2 regions of the Actinobacillus suis ATCC 33415 genome follow, and region 2 is predicted to be linked to the other one. Evidence: riboswitches for the same ligand, from Rfam matches in the RefSeq annotation. Region 2 holds a riboswitch; the other holds the start of a gene.

Region 1 (7,359 bases), 350 kb from region 2:
AGATTCATGACGATGAAGATTGGGCGAAAATATCCAGCACGATGGCAATTTTACAAGAGCGCAAAAATATCTATATCGATGACAGTTCCGGTTTAACACCAACCGAGTTACGTTCGCGTGCAAGACGAGTGTACCGTGAGAATGGTGGGTTAAGTATGATCATGGTGGATTATTTGCAGTTAATGCGTGCGCCGGCATTTTCCGATAACCGAACGCTTGAAATCGCTGAGATTTCCCGTTCTCTGAAGGCATTGGCAAAGGAATTACAAGTGCCGGTTGTGGCGCTTTCGCAGTTAAACCGAAGCTTGGAACAACGTGCCGATAAACGCCCGGTAAACTCGGACTTACGTGAATCCGGATCTATTGAACAAGATGCGGACTTAATTATGTTTATTTATCGTGATGAGGTGTATAACGATAATTCCGATTTAAAAGGGATTGCTGAAATTATTATCGGTAAGCAACGTAACGGCCCGATTGGACGAGTTCGTTTAACTTTCCAAGGTCAATATTCAAGATTTGATAACTATACAGGCGGAGCCTATGACGATGAGTACTAATCTTTGTGCAATTTATAAAAGCCCGAAAAGAGAAGGAATGTTTCTTTATGTAGCAAAGCGCGATCAGTTTGATAGCATACCTGAAACATTACGCCAAATGTTTGGTAAGCCGCAATTTGTGATGCTATTTAATTTAAATGGTGAAAAGCAACTCAAGCGGTCAAAAAACGAAGAAGTTTTGCAAGCGATCCAAACACAGGGCTTTTTCTTACAAATGCCACCGCCACCGGAGAATTTGTTAAAAACATTTATTGAACAAAATAGAGGAGAAGCGTAATGCGTTGTCCGTTTTGTGCTGCAGAGGATACAAAAGTTGTTGATTCACGTTTAGCAGCGGACGGTTACCAAATTCGCCGCCGTCGTGAATGTATTAGCTGTAAAGAGCGTTTTACGACTTTTGAATCGGCTGAATTGGTTGTGCCTTATATTGTGAAAAATAACGGCAACCGAGTGCCGTTTGATGCGAATAAGTTACGAGTCAGTCTAAGCCGAGCGTTAGAAAAGCGTCCGGTAAGTGCAGATGATCTTGAAAAAGCAATCAGTAAAATTATTATTCAGCTGCAATCGACCGGCGAACGAGAAGTCCCGAGTAAATTAGTGGGGAATCTCGCAATGGATGCCTTAAAACAGTTGGATAAGGTCGCTTATATTCGCTTTGCTTCGGTTTACCTTAGCTTTGATGATATTGAAGAGTTTACCCAAGAAATTGAAAAACTCAGAGAGTAGTAAAAATGCCACAATATTTGTTGTGGCATTTTTTATAACATAAATACAAGCGGTCGAATTTGTAAAAAATTTTGCAAATTTAACCGCTTGTTTAGTTGGGATTATTCGAATAAACCAGCGTGCAGTGAACGAACTACTTCATCCGCTTCTTCATTTTTCACTAGAGTACATACGTTATTTGTGCTTGCACCGTAGCTAATTAAACGGATATTGAAGTTTTCAATCGTATGGAATAACTGTTTCGCCACACCGGCTTGGGTATGCAAGTTGTTACCGATAATAGCAACAAGCGCCAGATTGTTTTCTACTTGTACGTGGCAATAAGCGTTTAATTCATCCAGTAACTCTTTGGATAACATATCTGCACCGGATGATGCAGAACCAGTCTTATCTAAAGTTAGTGCAACGCTGACTTCCGATGTAGTAATTACATCTACCGAAATTTTGTGTTTTGCTAAAATAGCGAATACGTTAGCTAAAAAGCCTTGAGCGTGGAGCATTGAAAGGCTAGAAAGCGTTAATAAAGTTTGGTTACGACGTAACGCAATTGCACGGAAAGTCGGGCGAGGTTGTGGATCACGCGTTACCCAAGTACCGCCTTGTTCCGGCGCTTTACTTGAACCGACATATACCGGAATGTTGCTACGTACAGCCGGTAATAAGGTCGCAGGATGTAGAACTTTTGCACCGAATGTTGCCATTTCCGCCGCTTCATTAAATGCCATGGTATCAATGCGTTGTGCATTTGGTACGACACGAGGATCGGTTGTGTAAATGCCCGGTACGTCCGTCCAAATTAAAACATCATTTGCATTTAGTACTTCTGCTAATAGTGCTGCAGAGTAGTCTGAACCGCCACGACCTAATGTGGTTGTTTTACCTTCATCATCTCGACCGATAAAGCCTTGGGTGATCATTACGTTACCTGCAGCAATTAACGGCTTAATTATTTCGTCAGATTGTTGTTGGGTCTTCTCATCATTTGGAGCAGCTTTTCCATAATTACTATTTGTCGCTACAACGTCACGCACATCCACCCATACTGCCGGGAAATTACGTTCTTTTAAAAGTTGAGTGAAAATTTTGGTCGACATCATTTCACCGTGACAGATTAATTCATCGGTTAAAGCGTTAGATGTCGCAAGGCTCGCGGATTCGGCTAATGCGCTGATATGCTGTAATAATTCGTCAATCTCAGCAGAAATTTCGCTTTGACTTTGTAGTTTTTCAATAATGTTATATTGAATTGTACGCACTGCATTTAAAATTTCGTCACGGCGTTCTTTTTCGCAACCGTTTGCCAATTCTACTAAATAATTAGTTACGCCAGCTGATGCAGAAAGTACCACAACACGTGTATTAGCGTCCGCTGTTACGATGTTTGCACAAGAAGTCATTGCTTCAAAATTAGCTACGCTAGTGCCACCAAATTTAGCAACCGAAAGATGAGACATAATAAGAATTTCCTATAAATCAAAAAATAATAGATGACGTTGTGTAGTGGATATTCGAAAGGAAATTTGAGTAGATTAGGCGGTTTGATTTAGGAACCAATTAATCAGAGCACTCCATTTAAACTTGTGTTAAATGACAGCTGATAGGATTCAACCTGACTCAGCCGATGTTCATTCCAGTCTAGTGAATTCACACCTCGGCAAGCACTCCCATCATTTAATCCTCAAACGGCCCTAGTTGCCTTGAATTAAACTGCCTGAGTGTTGCGCCTCTCCCGCAATGAATAAATTCATTACTTCTTTTCAAGAGCTGAAAAGCTTGTATAGAAATACCCTTTTATTAGAGGGGTGTCAAACGATATTTATTCTTAATGGAAAGAATGCTTAAGGAATGGGCTAATTTGAGGATAAATTTAGATAAAAATAAAAGAGGTCAGATCTTTAAACTTAATTTGTAAAAAATTAAGTGGATCTGACCGCTTTCAGGGAGATTAATTATTTCTCGTCTTTTACCGGAGCGGCACTTTTATGTGCAGCCATTTTTTGACGAATTTCACGGCGTTGTTTTGATAGTTCCGCATTGCGGATCATGTAATCATCAACACGGTTTTCATAGTCGTCACGCATATTAGCGATAATTGCTCGGATCTCTTCAACGGTCATTGAATCATTGATGTATTGATTTAAATTATCTAATAACAATACACGTTTTTGGTTATCACGGATTTTACGATCATTATCCGCAGTTTCACGATGTAATTTATTTTTTAAACGATAAAGATGAACATAATCCAACATATCTTGGAACGCTTGTTTTTTTACATCAGCCATTTGAGAACCCTCTTGGTTAGTGAAAATAAATCTGTATAAATCCTAGACCTTTTAAACAAATTCGTCAAAATGTTTCTCAAGGGTTTGTTTATTTGCATAAATAAACATCAAAATTTTTAAAATAATGAAGAATTTGTCGATAGATTTGTATTAAAAGTGATAATATCTTGATATTTATTCGCTCGGTTTATAAGGATATTTTATGTCATCTTCAATGCAATCGCCAGTAAAACAGTCTGCGCCTAGAGAATTTGCCGCTATTGATTTGGGCTCGAACAGCTTTCATATGATTGTTGCGCGCATTGTAAATGGCTCGATCCAAATACTTTCTCGTTTGAAACGTCGAGTACGCTTGGCGGACGGTTTAGATGAACACCGAATCTTGAGCCAAGAGGCTATTACGAGAGGCGTGGAATGTTTAGCGTTATTTGCCGACCGTTTACAAGGTTTTTCGGCGGAAAATGTGAAAGTGGTCGGAACTTATACTTTGCGTCGAGCGATCAATAACGATGAGTTTTTAAAACAAGCAGCGCAAGTGTTTCCTTACCCGATTCAAATTATTTCCGGACAAGAAGAAGCTCGTTTGATCTATTCCGGTGTGAGCCATACTCAGCCGGAAAAAGGTCGAAAACTAGTGGTTGATATTGGCGGCGGCTCAACGGAAATGACGATCGGTGATGATTTCACGCCATTAAGAGCAGAGAGCCGTCATATGGGCTGTGTGAGCTTTGCAAATCGTTTCTTCCCTCGTGGTGAACTGACGATTGAGCGATTTGATAATGCTTACCAAACGGCAATGGAAAAAATTGAGGATCTTGCTTGGGAATACCGTCAGTTAGGTTGGCAAAATGTATTGGGATCTTCGGGAACGATTAAAACCGTGCAAAAAGTGTTGATTGCCAACGGGTATCGAGACGGGTTGATTACGGAAGAACGTTTACAGAATTTAATTGATATTTGCTTGCAATTTAATTCCTTAAACGAGATTCAGTTAAAAGGTTTAATTGAAGAGCGAGCGGATGTGCTGATCCCTGGCTTGGCGATTTTATTAGCGCTATTTCATACCTTTAGAATTGAATCGATGCGTTATTCAAACGGGGCGATTCGTGAAGGTGTTATGTATGGCTTAGAAAAGAGCTTCCAAGTCGGGGATATTCGCCAAAGAACGGCAGAAGCACTAGCAGAGCAATTTAATATTGATCAGCAACAAGCCAATAGAGTGGAAAACACAGCACTGATGCTATTTGAACAGGTGAAAATTTGGCGCAATCGCCGCCAAATCCCTGAGCTACGTAGTATGTTAAAGTGGGCGAGCTTACTACATGAGATCGGTATTGTGATTAATCACAATAGTGTGCATCGCCATTCCGCTTACATTATTGCGCATAGCGATTTGCCGGGTTTTGATTCCGAGCAACAGAATTTATTGGCGATGCTGATGCGTTTTCATTTGAAGAGCTTCAAACGGAGTGAAATTCGCAGTACTAACCGTTATCAGCATCGCGATATTATGACATTATTGCGTTTATTTCGTTTAGCGGTATTGCTAAATCGTCCTCGACAAGCGACGGTTGAGCCGAAATCGGTAAAATTAACCGTAACAAATAATGAATGGTTATTGCAGTTTGAATCCGGCTTTTTAAGACAAAATCCATTGATTTTGGCGGAACTGGAAGAAGAGCAAAAATGTTTGGTTCAGCTTGATTTAACATTAAAAATGGAATAAGTAGCATTGTGAAGGCACAGCCTAATTGGTCTGTGCCTTCAGCTTTATAAAATTTGATCTAGTTCTCATTTTCTTATTTTCCCGCTTGTTATTTAGCGGATAAATCTTTACGCTATACATACTGGAGTATATCTTCATTTATGGAGTGGCTGTTGAACCAAAACAGCATTGATAAATTTATTATTGTAAGGGAGCGATATGTTATTAGGTGATTTATCTCGAGCGGACTACGCTAAATCATTACCGCCCGTATTTGTGCGTTTATGCGAAAAATTGAAGACATTGGATTTGGTTAATCTTCCGTTAGGTTGGCAAGATCTTGAAGAGGGCGTTCGCATGAACGTGATGGAATTTGAAACCAGTCCGGCTGAAGAAAAGAAAGCGGAAATGCATCGCAAATTTATCGATATTCAATTATTAATTTCAGGCGAAGAAATGATTGAGTATGGCTTAGGCGAGCCTAATTTAGCGAAATTCGATGAGTATCGTGAAGAAGACGATTATCAGTTAACGGATGCGATTGAGCATAAAAATGAGCTGGTATTACAGCCAAATATGTTTGCTATCTTTTTACCTTATGAACCGCATAAACCGGGCAATGCAGTAAACGGTCAAAATAAATTATTGAAAAAATTAGTTGTTAAAGTCCCTGTCAGTTATTTGTAGGAGGCAGTTATGTCTGCTCGAGGAAAAATATTAGATACTATCGGCGCATTACAAACCAGTTTAACCAAAACAGAGAAGAAAATTGCCTCGGCGATTTTGGCTCAACCGGAGATCCTCAGTCAGAACTCATTATCTGAAGTAGCGAAACAACTTGATGTCGGTGAAGCGACATTTATCCGATTTTGTCGTACTTTAGGTTTTAAAGGCTATACCGATTTTAAATTGGATTTAGCGATTGAATTGGCGACCCAAGAAAAGCAAAGTAACTCAATTTTTGATACGGATGTGTCGGAAACCGATACACCGAAAGAAATTGCAATTAAATTACAAAGCAGTTTGAATAACGTGATTGCTGAAACAATCAATTTGCTCGATTTTCAAGAATTAGAAAATGTGGTGAAAGAATTGCAAAAAGCGCAGCGTATTTTCTTATTCGGTGTAGGTTCTTCGGGGTTAACCGCAGAAGACGCAAAACATAAATTGATGCGTATCGGCTTACAGACCGATGCGGTAACCAATAACCACTTTATGTATATGCAAGCGTCATTATTGCGTGAAGGCGATGTGGTGATCGGGATCAGCCATTCAGGTTATTCAGATGAGGTAATTAGCTCGTTGCGTATTGCACGTAAAAATAATGCGAAGACCGTGGCGATTACTCACCATATTCGTTCACCCGTCACCAATGTTGCTGATTATGTATTGATTAACGGCAATCGCCAAGGACATATGCAGGGCGATTCTATCGGCACTAAAATGTCACAATTGTTCGTGTTAGATCTTATTTACGCTTTATTAGTTAAAGCGGAGCCGGAAAAATCAATTCAACAAAAACAAAAAACGTTGGATGTGATTTTAGAACAACGTGTTCACGGCCGATAATTTTTGTTTTACAAGCGGTTAAATTTGCAGAATTTTTTACAAATTTAACCGCTTTATTTTTTTATCTAAAAAAGTGCTTTCAAAATGACGAATGTTTTCGCTAGAATGATCGAATCCGTTTTAAAGAAACATAAGAGGCAAACACAATGACACAAGTTTATAATTTCAGTGCAGGTCCGGCAATGATGCCAAAAACCGTTTTAGAACAAGCGCAACAAGAACTATTAAATTGGCAAAACCAAGGTACTTCGGTGATGGAAGTTAGCCATCGCGGTAAGTTCTTTATGGAATTAGCGGCCCAGTCTGAACAAGATTTTCGTGAGGTTTACCATATTCCGGAAAACTACAAAATCTTGTTTTTGCAAGGCGGTGCTCGTGGACAATTTGCTGCAGTACCAATGAACTTAATTGGTGCAAAGGGTAAAGCTCTTTATTTAAATAGCGGTCATTGGTCGGGGATGGCGGCAAAAGAAGCGCGTAATTTCTGTGAAATCGATGAAATTAATATCGTTGA
Region 2 (7,359 bases):
CGCTAAATTCTCGTCAGCATTTAATTGCAAAGCGTATTCTTTAGACAAAATCACCGCATATTGACTAGCTAAATGGGCCAAAACCGAATTGTCCGCTTCCACTAAATGGATCTTAACAGTGTAATCATTAGGTGCAGTAATTTTTTTAATCTTATTTTTTAATGCTACGCTTTCAAAATAAGGATAATGCGCTAAGTTCGCTTTAAATTGATAGGCATAGTGTTGATTTTGCTGAAACTCTGCTCTTCCCCCTTCAGTAAAATCCAACGCCGGTAACTCTTCAACATAGCCAATAATACGGTTAAGAGAGAAAACCACATCTTCCGCATTAAAATTACGTGTCGGCGTAAACCATGATGTGGTATGAAACGCAACTTTACGGCGTAAATGTAATGTAATCACCTTCCCATCATCGCTAATACTAAAACGCTCTGCCAATGCCGGTTTGAGGGAATTCGATTTCGCATCAAATTCAAATAACTTATCGTAAATTTGTTCGGTAACGACATTCATATTGGTACCGACATCCGCCTTTTGCGGATTAAATGAAAACCCCAACACACCGGTACAATAAACAAGGCTTTCATTACGCAACTCTTTAGGCACTCTCGGGGCTGCAAAAGCGGTCGAATTTAATCCGAAAATTGCAAAAATCATCCCTAATTTTACCGCTGTACCGATAAAAGATTTCATAATACTTACACCTTGTTACTTACTGATACCGTAGGCTCGTAATTTATTCGCTACCGCCGTATGCGAAATTCCCAAACGTTGTGCAAGCTTTCGCGTACTTGGATATTGCGCATAAAACTTGCGTAATAATGTTGCTTCAAAGCGGTTGACCAATTCTTCTAATGTCTCACCATTATCCGCAATTTGAATATCGTCTGATTTCGGTTGATGATGCGGTAAATTGAGATCCTTCACAGCTAAACGGTAGCTATGCGCAAGGGTACAAGCTCGATAAATGGCGTTGTATAACTCACGTAAATTGCCCGGCCAATGGTAGTCTTTGAGCGCTTGTAAAAAATCATTATCATATTCTAATTTGCTAATGCCTAGTTGCTCACTGACTTGGGTAATAAAACGATCCGCTAAAAGCGAGATATCCGCATGACGTTCACGTAACGGCGGTAAATCTAATGTCAGCACATTTAAACGATGATATAGGTCCTCTCGAACTTTACCTTCCGCCACTAATAACGAAAGTGCTTTTTGCGAAGTACAGATCACACGAACATCAACATGAACCTCTTTGTCTTCACCTACACGGCGAAACGAGCCGTCATTTAAAAAACGCAACAATTTCGCCTGCATTTCAAGTGAAAGTTCTGCTATTGAATCAAGCAAAACCGTTCCACCATTAGCATACTCAAAAAAGCCTATGTTTTCTTTGCCGTTGCCACGATGACCGAACATTTCAGTTTCCGCTTCATCTGCCGGCAGCCCTGCACAGTTGACCGCAATAAACTTATGCGCTCTGCGATCACTCAGCTCATGACAAGCTTTGGCAAACACATCTTTGCCGGTACCGGTTTCCCCCTGAATCAATAAAGGTGCATCTAACAATGCGAATTTCTTCGCCTGAGCAATCACAGCTTTCATATTTTCACTTTCCGCAATCAAATGAGAAAAACCTGCCGTATTTTCGGTAAATTCAGCCTTAGTCACCCCTGCAAGCGGTCTAATTTCAGCTAAAATTTGCGCCTGTTGCTGATCTGATAACAAATCAAACTTGGCTTGCATTCCTGATTCAGTGAATGTGATATTTTGAATCGATTGATTCTGTTTAGCCGATAAATGCATCAAAGATTCGGCAACCGTTAGTTTTTCTGTACATTCAATCAATAATTGCATAAGAAACTCGCCTTGTATCCACTAGGGTTAACAAATAATTGTGCGTAATCATACTCTGAAAAAGCTTTTTTGGAAACTTTTGTTTACAAATCGTTTCGGAAAAATTCAGTGCATTTTTATTTACTTTATATCAACAATCCCCTACACTTTTATGAACTTCACTCCATGGCAAACACCAAAAATGAGTGATTTAGTTTACAAATTTTTAATAAGGGACCTTTTATGTACTTAGAACAAATTAAAGCAGAGCTACAAGAAGCGGCTGACGTACTCGATAAATTTATGAATGATGAAAATAACATTAAACTCATTCAAGAAGCAGCACTTTTAATCTCAAATAGCTTTAAGCAAGGTGGTAAAGTGTTGTCTTGCGGTAATGGCGGTTCACATTGTGATGCAATGCATTTTGCAGAAGAGCTAACCGGTCGCTACCGTGAAAACCGTCCGGGTTATCCGGCTATTGCGATTTCGGACGTAAGCCACTTAAGCTGTGTAAGTAACGATTTTGGTTATGAATATGTATTTTCTCGCTACTTAGAAGCGGTAGGTCAAAAAGGCGATGTATTATTTGGCTTATCAACTTCAGGCAATTCTAAAAACGTACTTAATGCGATCAAAGTTGCAAAAGAAAAAGGTATGAAAGTAATTGCGATGACCGGTAAAGACGGTGGTCAAATGGCGGGTTTAGCGGATGTAGAAATTCGTGTCCCGCACTTCCGTTATGCTGACCGTACTCAAGAAATCCATATTAAAGTTATTCATATTTTAATGATGTTAATTGAATTCGAGATGGCAAAAGCAGCTTAATTTCCATACTTAAAAAGGCGTTCAAATGAACGCCTTTTCTCTTACTAAAAGCGGTCAAATTTCACTATTTTTTTACAAACCGCTTGAGTTGAATATCATTATGTTACTTAAGATCGTTTTTCTCAATCATTTTATAAGGTACTCTTAACACCCGATCTTTTAGCTGCCATGCTGTTCCTTCATCTACTTTTTTCCCTTTCACTAAATTCTCACTAAAAGTAAGGATCGCCTTGCTCTGACTCACCCAGTCATTTTGAATTGTACCGGCTAACGCTCCCATTTTAATTAAATTTAATGCAGCAGGGATTCCGTCAACACCATAGATCGGTACAAGTTTTCCCTGCGTTGCGGCGGCTTCCAATGCACCGATAGCCATTGCATCATTATTCGCAATAATTACCTCAATTTTTTCTTTATGCGGTGTCGCAAACCATGCACTCACTTTTTCTTTTGCCATACCGGTTTGCCATTGTGCCGACTCTAACGCTAGCATTTGCGAACCGGGAATGAGTTGCTCTAATTGTTGCGATACCACTCTGGTTCGTAATTCTGCATCGGGATGCCCATTTTCCCCTTTTAGCAGTGCATATTGAATTTTTCCGTCTTTATTCAAATCATATTGAGGGTTGACTTTCCACTGTTTAGCAACCATTTCCGCTTGTAATTTTGCAATTTCACTCGGATCTGAACCAATATAGTAGGCATGGTCATAGCTCTCCAATGCCTGACGTCCCGGATCTTTATTGAATAAAATAATCGGTACATTACGATCTATCGCCTTACCGATAACAGTTCGCCAAGCATTTTGATCTACTAAATTTACCGCTAAAACTTTCACTTTCTGCTCGAGTAAAGTTTCAACCTGATTATTTTGTGCAAACTGTGAATTTTGTGCATCGTTCATTAATACGGAAAGTTGGTGTTTAGCAGCGTTTCTTTCTAATTCACTACGCATTAGCTGGATAAAATTATCGTCATAGCGATAAAGTGTTACCCCAATTTTATCTTGCGCCATACCGGTATTTATTAAACCGATACCTAAACTTGCAATTAAAGAATAAACCATTACATTTTTCATAATATGCTCCCCGTATTTTACAACTACGACTTTTTATGCCGTTTAAAACGTAATTTGATACTACACCGATTATCCTAGAAATAATGTGAGCTAGTTCACAAAATATAGAATTTAATCGTTTGCGCTGTACAAAATTTCAAGAAAATAGCAATAAAAAAAGCGGTGTAATTTACAAAAAATTTTGTAAATTACACCGCTTAATTCTGATTGTTTAAACTATTTTACTGACTTTCTTGATAATAAAATCAGAACTAACATCATCATACCCGTTGCTATAAACCCGAATAATGCTGATTCAGTAAAACCAACCACTAAATAACCGACAATTGCCGCCGTCGCAACTAATAATGCGTAAGGTAACTGTGAAGTTACATGGTCAATATGATTACACTGCGCACCGGTTGAAGATAAGATTGTCGTATCTGAAATTGGCGAGCAGTGATCACCACAAACCGCACCCGCCATCACCGCTGACATACATGGAATTAGTAAACCGGTATCCACATTGATTGCCATACCTGCTGCAATCGGTAACATAATACCGAATGTTCCCCAACTGGTTCCTGTCGCGAATGCCATTACTGTGGCTAATACAAATAAAATCGCTGGTAAAAATGCCGGATCAATATTGCCTGCTACTAATGTAGAAAGGTAATCACCGGTGTGCATATCTTTTACAACGCTACTAATCAACCATGCAAGTGCTAAAATTGCGATTGCACCGAACATCGACTTACAACCGCTCCAAATAGCTTTTGGATAATCAGCCAAATCAATTAAACCTAATGTACATAATATTACTGCTACTACACCTGCTGAACCACCGATCACTAATGAAAGATTAACATTCGTGTTTTCAAATGCACCCAGTAAACTAAATGTGTCTAATGCTTGCGCACCAGTATAAATCATTGATGAAACGGTCGTTACCATCAATACTAAAATAGGGACAATTAATGCATAAACTCGACCTTTGCTTTCAACAACTTCATCTTGCGTATGATGCTCCGAAGTTTGAGCTGAACGCTCAAAACGAGCCATTGAGCCAATATCAAATGAACTATAAGAAACGAAAAATACTAGCAGTAATGCAAAAATCGCATAAAAGTTCATCGCACTCATTGAGATAAATGCACTCATTGCCGTATATTCAGTAATATTATAAGTAACTAATAAACCGCCAATGGTTGCAATAATAGATGCACCCCAACTTGATACCGGCATTAATACACACATCGGTGCTGCGGTAGAATCTAAAATATAAGCAAGTTTAGCTCGTGATACTTTAAATTTATCAGTAACAGGACGAGCAATTGCACCAACCGCTAAACTATGGAAATAATCATCAATAAACGTAACGAACACTAAACAAGCCGTCAGTAATTTTGCCCCACGTCTATTCTTAATATGCTTTCTCGCCCAATTAGCAAAAGCTTGGTTACTTCCCGAATAAGTTAATAATGAAGTAAATATACCTAATAATAGTAAGAAAATAATAATTTGTAATTTACCTAATGACCATTTACCCTCTGAATAAACTAAACCGACTGCTATATTCTTTAAATAAGCGAAGCCGTCCATAAATTCCGGTGCGAGCATAAATGCGCCGACTAAAATTCCGACTCCTAAAGAAAATAAAACTTTACGAGTAGCGATAGCTAAAATTAGCGCAAGTGCTGCAGGTGCAATTGACCATATAGAACTTGAATAATCAACTAAATTCATAAAACCTCTAAAAATATAACTTTGTAATGAAATTGCAAGTCAAACAAAGAAGAGGATCTACTGAAATGATTTATGCGAACTGCATAATAATATAAAGGTGGGCAATATGAATAAGAAAAATATGAACCAACCCTAACAGTAGCACTCCGTAACAGTTGATGTTACGACAGTGTCGTCCCTTTCGGTAACGACCCCAACCAATTAAGATGACGCTTAACTGATTTCGGCAAATACGCCTTTCCTTCTTCCTCATCGTTTTCCACTCAGAAAAAATACTTATCGGATTTGCACCTCTACAATTTGTAGGACTCTGTAAGATTACCTTAATATTGACGGCTTGCCAATAGCTAAATTCAACTATTTAAGCAAGATTAATAGTCGAATCATTCAAATAGAGGTCTTATCTCAATCAATTAGATTATATTCAATAAATTATTTGTTTACCTTAAAAATATATTCCGTTAATATATGTTCAATTCTGGAGTATTTCTTCTTTCTAGAATTCACACAATAACTAAATTATTATATTTTAAATATGGTCTTTATTTGGAGATGAAAATGTCTGATATCTTAAAAACGTTATCAAATATTCGCAGCTTGCGTGTAATCGCACGTGAAACTTCATTAGAACAATTAGAAGCTTTACTTGAAAAAGTTACTATTGTTGTTGAAGAAAAACGTCAAGCAGTACAAGCGCAAGAACTTGAACAAGCTAAATTTATGGAAGGTCTGAACAAGTATAAAGAATTACTTGAAAAAGACGGTATTTCTGCTGAAGAGCTTGCAGTTTTACTTGGTAGCGTGTCTGAGCGTAAAAAACGCGAACCACGTCCACCTCGTCCTGCGAAATATAAATTCGTTGATGAAAACGGTAATGAAAAAACTTGGACAGGTCAAGGTCGTACACCTAGCCCAATTCAAAAAGCATTAGATGCGGGTAAATCGTTAGAAGATTTTGCAATCTAATCACTATCTCGTTATTAGGGGGCTATTTAGCCCCCTATTTTTTTACCTCAAAATAAGTATTTTTACTCAAAAAGTTTCGTTTTGAAATATATTTCGAAAGCTTATAAGAATTTATAATTTCATTTATTAACACAGATATTATTTTTATTTAATAAATTAAATACAAATTTAATTATTTATACTTCATTCTCACTATTATAAAGTTATTAATAATTATTTATTCACTCAGAATCTCATAACCTTCCCTTTAGCCACCAAACCGCTCTCTCATACGCTGCAAAGTTAACTCTTTTAGGTTATATTTAAAAACAATGTTAAATTTTGTTATTTTTTGTTGATTTATTTTTAAGCAATTAAGCAACAAAAGTGTGATCCTGGTCATAATTTGAAACAAACCTACTATTCTTTTACAAAAACTCACATAAAATGCATACACCCAAAAAGTTAACATTTTTTTAACTTATAACATCATTATCGCTCTGCGAGGTTTTTATGGCTCTTTTCCTTAGTATATTCCCGATTGTTTTACTTATTTACTTAATGGTAAAACGTAATGCATTACCATCATATGTTGCTCTCCCTTGGGTTGCCGTGGTGGTTTTAATTATTCATCTTTTATTCTTCGCGACAGATATTACTGTTATCAGTGCAAATATCGCTTCAGCGATAATGTCAGTATTAACCCCTATTACCGTTATTTTTGGTGCGATTTTATTTAATCGTTTCTCTGAAGCATCAGGTGTAACAAATACATTACGTAAATGGTTAGGTACGATTAACCCAAATCCGGTTGCACAACTTATGATTATCGGTTGGGCATTTGCATTTATGATTGAAGGTGCGAGTGGTTTCGGTACGCCAGCAGCGATTGCAGCACCAATCCTTGTAGGCTTAGGCTTTAATCCAATTAAAGTCGCAATATTGGC

What was found. Region 2 has a riboswitch for lysine ahead of ASU1_RS04835 (Na+/H+ antiporter NhaC family protein). Riboswitches for the same ligand answer to the same signal wherever they lie in the genome.
Region 1: it holds a riboswitch for lysine, as region 2 does, so the genes downstream of both, lysC (lysine-sensitive aspartokinase 3) here and ASU1_RS04835 (Na+/H+ antiporter NhaC family protein) in region 2, are expected to answer to the same signal.

What each region holds. Positions count from the first base shown of each region.
Region 1 is NZ_CP009159.1:703,783-711,141, forward strand. Features, by position in the region: gene ASU1_RS03310 (replicative DNA helicase) at 1-560, shown strand, start outside; gene ASU1_RS03315 (YcgL domain-containing protein) at 550-837, shown strand; gene nrdR (transcriptional regulator NrdR) at 837-1,286, shown strand; gene lysC (lysine-sensitive aspartokinase 3) at 1,388-2,740, opposite strand; lysine riboswitch at 2,840-3,023, opposite strand; gene ASU1_RS03330 (DUF496 family protein) at 3,236-3,571, opposite strand; gene ppx (exopolyphosphatase) at 3,774-5,297, shown strand; gene nanQ (N-acetylneuraminate anomerase) at 5,496-5,963, shown strand; gene ASU1_RS03345 (MurR/RpiR family transcriptional regulator) at 5,973-6,845, shown strand; gene serC (3-phosphoserine/phosphohydroxythreonine transaminase) at 6,992-7,359, shown strand, end outside.
Region 2 is NZ_CP009159.1:1,051,806-1,059,164, forward strand. Features, by position in the region: gene ASU1_RS04815 (ABC transporter substrate-binding protein) at 1-693, opposite strand, end outside; gene ASU1_RS04820 (sigma 54-interacting transcriptional regulator) at 709-1,857, opposite strand; gene lpcA (D-sedoheptulose 7-phosphate isomerase) at 2,080-2,664, shown strand; gene ASU1_RS04830 (substrate-binding domain-containing protein) at 2,768-3,742, opposite strand; gene ASU1_RS04835 (Na+/H+ antiporter NhaC family protein) at 3,959-5,467, opposite strand; lysine riboswitch at 5,599-5,771, opposite strand; gene ASU1_RS04840 (H-NS family histone-like protein) at 6,026-6,433, shown strand; gene ASU1_RS04845 (L-lactate permease) at 6,926-7,359, shown strand, end outside.